One region of the Fusobacterium perfoetens ATCC 29250 genome, then DNA from elsewhere that is predicted to be linked to it. Evidence: riboswitches for the same ligand, from Rfam matches in the RefSeq annotation. Region 1 holds a riboswitch; the other holds the start of a gene.

Evidence for each region. A riboswitch is a leader RNA that binds a small molecule or an ion and turns the genes downstream of it on or off. The one in region 1 is predicted to bind lysine.
Region 2: linked by a shared signal. The riboswitch ahead of T364_RS0101905 (Na+/H+ antiporter NhaC family protein) and the one ahead of T364_RS0103275 (aspartate kinase) in region 1 are both predicted to bind lysine.

Annotation. Positions count from the first base shown of each region.
Region 1 covers NZ_JHXW01000006.1:18,185-22,406, reverse strand. The annotation lists gene T364_RS10395 (4-hydroxyphenylacetate 3-hydroxylase N-terminal domain-containing protein) at 1-438, shown strand, start outside; gene T364_RS0103285 (hypothetical protein) at 594-968, opposite strand; gene T364_RS0103280 (M20 metallopeptidase family protein) at 979-2,172, opposite strand; lysine riboswitch at 2,332-2,505, shown strand; gene T364_RS0103275 (aspartate kinase) at 2,616-3,821, shown strand; gene T364_RS0103270 (aspartate-semialdehyde dehydrogenase) at 3,845-4,222, shown strand, end outside.
Region 2 covers NZ_JHXW01000004.1:126,411-130,632, forward strand. The annotation lists gene T364_RS0101900 (flavodoxin family protein) at 1-198, shown strand, start outside; gene T364_RS0101905 (Na+/H+ antiporter NhaC family protein) at 286-1,683, opposite strand; lysine riboswitch at 1,839-2,012, opposite strand; gene T364_RS0101910 (ribonuclease HII) at 2,180-2,788, shown strand; gene T364_RS0101915 (YraN family protein) at 2,807-3,181, shown strand; gene T364_RS0101920 (zinc ribbon domain-containing protein) at 3,165-3,383, shown strand; gene T364_RS10315 (ComF family protein) at 3,355-4,026, shown strand; gene T364_RS0101930 (hypothetical protein) at 4,010-4,222, shown strand, end outside.

The DNA of each region.
Region 1 (4,222 bases):
CATACATGTAAATATACATGTACAAAAATACCATTTGATGCTGTTCGTTATGCTAGAGATATTATTGCTGGTTTTGGAGAAACAGCTCCTTCAGAGTTTGATATGCGTTCACCAGAAATTGGAGAAATTTGTAGAAGGGCTTTCAATCCTGGAAATCCAGAATATGATTCATTTGATAGATTAAGAGCAGTTCGTTTTATAGAACATATGGTTAGAGGTTCAAACTGGACAGCAATGGCTCTTCATGGTGGAGGAAATCAAGAAGCTTCTACAGTAATGGCTCGTTCATTTACAGATTGGAAACATCTTCAAAATATAGCTAAAAGTGCTTGTGGAATTACAAAAGATGGAGATAAATATGATGAAATTATAAATGATATAGGAAGAAGAAATGGGCGTATTTGTACTATAGGAGATTTACCTAAAAGTGATAAATAGTTAAAAATTAAAATTATTTTATAAATATAAAAATAGAGAATTAATTTAGAATAATAAAAATTTTATGATTTAGAAATAAAAGGATTGTTATAATAAGTATCCTATTACTTAGATATTTAAGAATTTTAGGTACATTAAAATAACAATCCTTTTTTTTATAAAATATTAATAAAAATCCAAATGATAGTATAAATTATAACAAAAATTAAGAAAAATTTTATAGATTTTTTTAAGTCCCATTTATTAAATTCTACTAAGGAACACTTATTGTAGATTTCTTTGTTATAATAAACTTCAATTTTTTCACCAATATTTTTTTTAGAATATTGGAATAAACCTGATTCTAAGGTTTGAACTTTCTTTTTTTCTTTTTTATTTCCAATTTCAATTATCAGTCTTTTTAGAGGAGTAACTTCAACAATTTTTCCTGTAAGTTTTTCTCCAGCTCTAATTTTATTTCTCCTTTTCATATTTTGAAAAATAAATATTAATAATATTATAAAAAAGATTATTTCTAAGATTTCCCACATATTTTCCCCTTTATTTTAAATTATTTTTTAAATTTTCATAAGCTTTAAAAATATTAGCTATTTGGACTTTTACTCCAACCTTAATAGCATTTTCATCTATCATAAATTTATCATTATGTAATGGTTCACAAGCACCAATACTTTCATTTCTAATACCTAAATAAAAGAAAGCTCCAGGTACTCTTTCGAGATAATAAGAAAAATCTTCTGCTCCCATTTCTGAATATTTTTTAGTAATAACATTTTCTTTTCCTAAAACTTCATTTCCAACTTCTTTAACAATATCTACATATTCATCATGATTTATTAAAGCATTATAACTATTTCTAAAATTAACAATAGCTGTAGCTCCATATCCTTTTGCTACAAATTCAGCCATTTCTTTGATTCTTTGTTTATTGTATTCTCTACTTTCAGTAGAAAGAGTTCTTAAAATTCCTGTAACTTCAACTTCTCCAGCAACTATATTTTCTTTTGTTCCACCATTAATAGTACCAAAAGTTATAACTACAGATTCTCTAGCATCTGTATTTCTTGAAACAATAGATTGAATAGAACTAATAATTTGAGCTGTAGTAACTATAGCATCAACCCCCTCACTTGGAAAAGCTCCATGAGTACTTTTTCCTATAACTTTTATTTTTACTCCACAAGAAGAGGCAAACATAGGCCCATATTTAATTCCTATACTTCCAACATTTACAAAAGGGTCAACATGAAGTCCAAATATAGCATTTACATTTTTTAAAACTCCATCCTCTATCATGGGAAGAGCTCCACCAGTAGTTTCTTCTGCTGGTTGAAAAATAAGTCTGATATTACAAGGAATTTCATCTTTTATTTCTGATAAAATTTTGGCTACTCCTAATAAAACTGTGTTATGAACATCATGACCACAGGCATGCATTTTTCCAATATGCTCAGATTTAAATTCAAAATCATTATTTTCTAATATTGGTAAAGCATCAATATCTCCTCTTAAAGCAATAGTAATAGAAGAATCTTTTCCAGGGATATCAGCTACAATTCCACTTTTTCCAATATTTGTTTTATAATTTATATTAAGTTCATCTAAAGTTGAAGAAATATATTTTATTGTTTTTGGTAAATCAAAATCTAACTCAGGAATTTTATGTAAATCTCTTCTAACTTTTATAAACCAATCATTATATTTATCTATATTATTTAAAATTATATTATTCATAAAAACCTCCATAAATTAATTAATAAGAATTATAGCAAAAAAAAATCTATAAAACAATAAAAATTATAAAAAATAAATTTATATAATATATAGTTTAAGATATAAAATTTATATTTTATTTTTTATAGAAATTGTTATAAAATGACAACAATAAAATAGGAAACGGATTGAGGAGCAAATGACAAAAGTAATTATGTTGAGTTACCTAACTTTGAGATATAATGAAAGGGGATTTTGCCGAAATCTAAAAATTATAGGGAGGATTTTTAGGTTGGGAATATGGAGAATATCCATATAACTGTCATTGATATTCAATGTTGTGCTTTCTGTTGTGTTATTCATTGTTGTGATACTAAAAATAAATTATATTATCTCAAAATGAAATATAAACCAACAGATAAGTCTGTTGGTTTTTTATTTTAAAATGAAAAAGGAGATAATATATGAGAGTAGTATTAAAATATGGTGGTTCTAGTGTAGCAACTATTGAAAAAATTAAAGCGATAGCTGAATATATAGTGAACTTAAAGAAAACAAAATATAATGAAATTATAGTTGTTGCTTCAGCAATGGGAAAAACAACAAATGCCCTTATTGCTATGGCAAAAGAAATCTCTGATTCACCAAATCAAAGAGAATTAGATTCTCTTTTATCTACAGGGGAACAACAAACAGTTTCTTTATTATCAATGGCTATAAATTCTTTGGGACAAAAAGCTGTATCATTAACAGGGTATCAAGCTAATGTAAAAACTGTAGGAGTTCATACAAAAAGTAAAATCAAAAATATTGATACAGAAAAAATAGAAGAATATTTAAAAGATAATAATGTTGTTATAGTAGCTGGATTTCAAGGAATAAATGACCATGGAGATATAACCACATTAGGAAGAGGAGGGTCAGACACAAGTGCTGTTGCCTTAGCTGCTTCTCTAAAATGTGAATGTAGAATATATACAGATGTTGAGGGAATTTATAGTGTTGACCCAAGACTTTATAAAAATGCTAAATTTTTAGATAAAATTTCTTATGAAGAAATGATGGAAATGGCTAATCTTGGAGCTGGAGTAATGGAGACAAGAGCTGTGGAAATTGGTAAAAAATATAATATTCCTATTTTTGTTGGAAAAACTTTAAGTGAGACAGGAGGAACTTGGATAATGGATATGAATGATGTTTTAGAGGATAAATTAGTAACAGGAATTAGTATAACAAAAGAGATAATAGTAACAACTCTTTCAAATATTAATTATTCTAGTGAAAAAATAGCAAAAATATTTACAATAATTAATGAAGTGGGATTAAATATAAATATGATTTCTCAAAATGTTTCAAATGACAATAAAGCTAAAATATCATTTAGCTGTGTAGAAGGAGAAAAATATTTATTAGACCAAGCTATTGAAAGAATAAAGATGGAATTACCTTGTATAGAGTTAGGATATAATGATAACTTATCAATGATTTCAATAGTAGGTGTAGGAATGATAAATAACTCTGGAGTATCTGGTAAATTCTTCTCAGCTTTAAGTAGAGCAGGAATAAATTTTTATCAAGTAACAACATCAGAGATAAGTGTTTCATGTAGTATAGAAAGAAAAGATATAAATAAAGCAGTAGAAGTAGTAGCAGAAGAATTTAATTTATAGAGAATAATTTGAGGAGGATAAATATGAGAGTTGCTATTGTAGGAGCTACAGGATTAGTAGGAAGTACATTTTTAAAAGTTTTAGAGGAAAGAGATTTAGGAATAACAGAGTTATATTTATTTGCTTCAGCAAGAAGTGCTGGTAAAAAAATAACTTTTAGAGGAAAAGAATATACAGTAGAAGAATTAACAGAAAATAGTTTTGATAGAGGAATTGATATAGCTCTATTTTCAGCTGGTGGAGATATAAGTAAAAAATATGCCCCAATAGCAGCTTCAAAAGGATGTTTAGTAGTTGATAACTCTTCAGCCTGGAGAATGGATCCAGAAGTTCCATTAGTTGTACCAGAAGTTAATAAAGAGGCAGCATTTACAAATCATGGAATTATAGCAAATCCAAAC
Region 2 (4,222 bases), on a different contig from region 1:
ATAGGATTAATTACTGTTGGAGCTGCTGAATTAAGTGATGAAGAATATGATATTATTAAAAGACAATTCAAATGTATTTGTGAATATTTAAAATGGGATTTTGTTGGAAACATAGATATTTCTGCTTATGAAAAAGGAGATATATTAAAAGATACTACTAAAATAACTGAATTAAAAGATTTTTGGAAAAAAATCTAAATTTTAATAAAATAAAAAGGATATTGTATTTTTATAATATCCTTTTTATTTTTATTATGAAGAAAAAATTTATCAATTATAAAAACTTTATTTTTTTAATTTTACTTTTGGTTCTTCAGGAATATTAAATAATGGAATAAATTTATCTAATCCTGTTAAAGTTAAAATAAGTATAGAAACTACAACTATTATAGAAAGAAAATTATATTTTATAATATCTGTTGGTCTAAAATCATAAAGAGGATAAACAACAGAAGCTATTCCTGTAAAAAATACTGTATAAGTATGCCAAGGAATAAATTGAGACCCAAAAACTCCCATAGCATCACTAAAACATCCGTTTCTAAGACGTAATTTATATTTTTCTTCTTCTGTCCCTTCTACATTTTCATCTACTAAATTTTTTATTATTGGTCCAATAGTAACTATTTGAGCCATCTCATCAGCTAAAGCAACATTTCCTAATATTGAAAAAACTCCATTATAAAACATTAATTGTCTTACATTTCTAGAAATTTTCTTTACTATTCTTGATAATGGTTCAAATGCATTGATACTTCCCATAATTCCACCAAAGGCTGTTATCCACATCATCATTATAATAACACTAGCTCCAGCACTTGAAAAACCTGTATACATTAAATCTAAAAATTCTGAAATATTAGGAATTGTTCCTGATATTAATCCAAATACCATAGAACTAATAATTCCTATAAAAAGACAAGCTAAAGTTGGAAAACCTTTTATTGCTGATACTAAAACAAAAATTAGAGGTAAACACATATATAAAGGTACTCCCTCTTTTACTTGATTTAAAAGAATAATTGCTGATTCTCTTTCTGTTTTTAAAACTTCCCAAACGTTATCAGGAATTTGATTGATAGCATCATTTACATTTCCACTTATATTTGGTAACCCCAACATAACTGACACTACATAAAAAGTTATTATTCCAACTATAAGACACCCTACAGACCATACTCCTTGATGTCTTATTCTATGTATAACTTCTACTTTTTGTATTCCAGAACTTACAACTGTAGTATCTGAAATAAGTCCTATATTATCACCAAAACAAGCTCCACCAGCAATAGCTCCTAAGGTCAAAAGAATATTTCCACCAACTATATGATTTAACCATAAAAATATAGGAGCACAAGCTGCAAAAGTTCCCCAAGATGTTCCTATTGTAATTGATAAAATACTTGTGACAATTATTCCTGTAACTGCTATAGTTTTTCCTGTTAGTCCTAAATTTAATGACATAATAATTATTGAAGCTCCTACACCACTAGCCATAAAAGCCTCAGCCATAGCATAAGCTAACATCAAAATAAAAAATACTAATTGAATTTCTTTTACACTATTTACAGCTTTTTCTACAATTTGATTAAAAGAAAACTTTTCAGTTAACCAAGCAATTATTGCTACATATATAGTTGAAATTGGAGCTGCTATTAAAAAGTCTAATTTTATTCCAACCATTAAAATTCCCAATAAAACAATAGGAGATAATTTTAGTATCTCTATAAAAATCCCTCTTCTCTCGTTATTTGTCACTTAATCCTCCTCAATAAAAAAAGCCTTATATTATTAAAATATAAGGCAGAAAATATAAAATAAACTATATAATTTATAATCTAATTGATAGCTCTACACTAGTAAACTAATGTCAGTCTTATAGATATTCTCTATAATCCCAAGTGTCTAAAGTTAGCTCTTTAAACCTTTCGGCAAAATTCCCTTTCAATAATAATCTATGCTTGCTAAGCTCCTATTATTTAATAATGTTTTTTGCAACCTCTACCTCTAAAATATTAAATTGTCCAATATACATGATAACATTTTTTATATTTATTGTCAATTTTGTTTTTCATTTTCTTATTTATTTTTCTTTCTATGAATGTTATAATTAAATATGAACCTATTTTGAGAAGAATATAATAAAATTAAATTCATATAAAATTATTTAGGAGATAAAATGAGTGAATTATATAAATTTGATATTGAAAAAGGAAAAATAATATTAGGTGTTGATGAAGCTGGAAGAGGCCCACTAGCTGGTCCTGTAGTAGCAGCCGCTGTAAAAATAAATGAGTATCATGATTTTTTTGAAGAAATTAATGATTCAAAAAAATTAACAGAAAAGAAAAGAGAAAATTTATTTGAAAAAATTTTAACATTTTGTGATGTTGGAATTGGAATAGCTACTGTAGAAGAAATTGATGAAGTTAATATTTTAAATGCCACTTTTTTAGCAATGAACAGAGCTATTGAAGATATTAAAAGTCAAAATATCAATTATGATATTGTATTAGTAGATGGAAATAAATTAATAAAAAATTATGATGGAAATCAAGAATGTATTATAAAAGGTGATGGAAAATCTTTATCAATAGCTACAGCTTCTATAATAGCTAAAGTAACAAGAGATAGAATAATGTTAAAATTTTCTGAAATATATCCTGAATATCATTTTGAAAAACATAAAGGTTATGGAACAAAACTTCATAGAGAAATTTTACTAGAAAAAGGTCCTTTAAAAATTCATAGAAAAACTTTCTTAAAAAAAATTTTATCTAATTTTTAATAAAAAATCAGGTTTAAAATGAAAAAATTTTTAAATAAAAGAACTCAAGGAGATTATTTTGAAAATTTAGCATTAAAATTCTTAGAAGCTCAAGAATTTCAATTAATTAAAAAAAATTTTTATTCACATTTTGGAGAAATAGATTTAATTTTAAGAAAAGATAATTTAATTATTTTTGTAGAAGTAAAAGAAAGAAGTAGCAAAAAATTTGGAAATGGTTTTGAAGCTATTTCTAAGCAAAAACTAAAAAGAATTTTTTTAAGTGCCAATGAATTTATAACAATAAATAAACTGCAAAATTTTGATATCCGATTTGATGCAATAGCATTTGATGAAAATAATAAATGTTGTTGGATTGAAAATATATTGTGGGGTGATGAAATTGGATTTTAGATGTGCAAAATGTGGAAGTAGCGATTATTATGTAAAAACAGCTATTTTTCCTGAAAAAGATTCAAAATTAAAAGTTGAATTTGGAACTTACTATCTAAAAATTTGTTCAGACTGTGGATATACAGAAATTTATTCTGCTAAAGTTGTTAATAAAGAACTTAAGAAGGTGAAAAATGTTCCAGAGCCTAAACCAACACCTTAGAAAATTTTTATTTAACAATAGATGTAGTGTTTGTAACAGCATTTTATTTGAAGATGAAATATATATTTGTAAAAAATGTAAAGATATTTTTCTACAAAATAATTCTTTAAAAAAATATGATAATGTTTATTATATTTTTAATTATAATAAATATTTTAGAAGTTTAATAAAAAATTATAAATTTCAAAATAGAAAATATATTGGATTTTTTTTAGCAAAACTTATAGAAAAAAATTTAAAAAAAGTAATTGAAGAAAATAATATAGATATAATTATTCCCATACCTTTAAATAAGAAAAGATTCTTTTCAAGAGGATTTAATCAAGTATCTTATATTTTAGATATTTTAAATATAAAGTATTATGAGGCAGAGAGAATAAAAAATACAAAACATATGAGTCATTTACTGAATAAAAATTCAAGAAAATTTAATATAAATAAAGCTTTTTATATTCCTTTTCAAGTGGAAAATAAAAATATTTTAATAATAGATGATATAATAACAACTGGAAATACCATAAACGAATTAAAAAAAGAAATTAAAAGTAAAGGAAAAGTAAAATCTATAACTATTTTTTCTTTTTCTATGGCATCAAGTTTTAAAAAATATAATTTTGGGGAGAATCATGACAATATTAATTGATAATAAAGAATATCTTTTAGATAAACAATATAGTAGTTTTGGTGAAATTATAAATGAAATCACAAAAAAACTTAAAGGAGAAGATAAAATATTAGAAAAAATTGTAGTTGATGGAGTGGTCCTAACTACTACTTCTATTGTTGATATTTCAAAAGTATCTTTAATAGAGATTTATACAAAAAGTCATAGAAATATT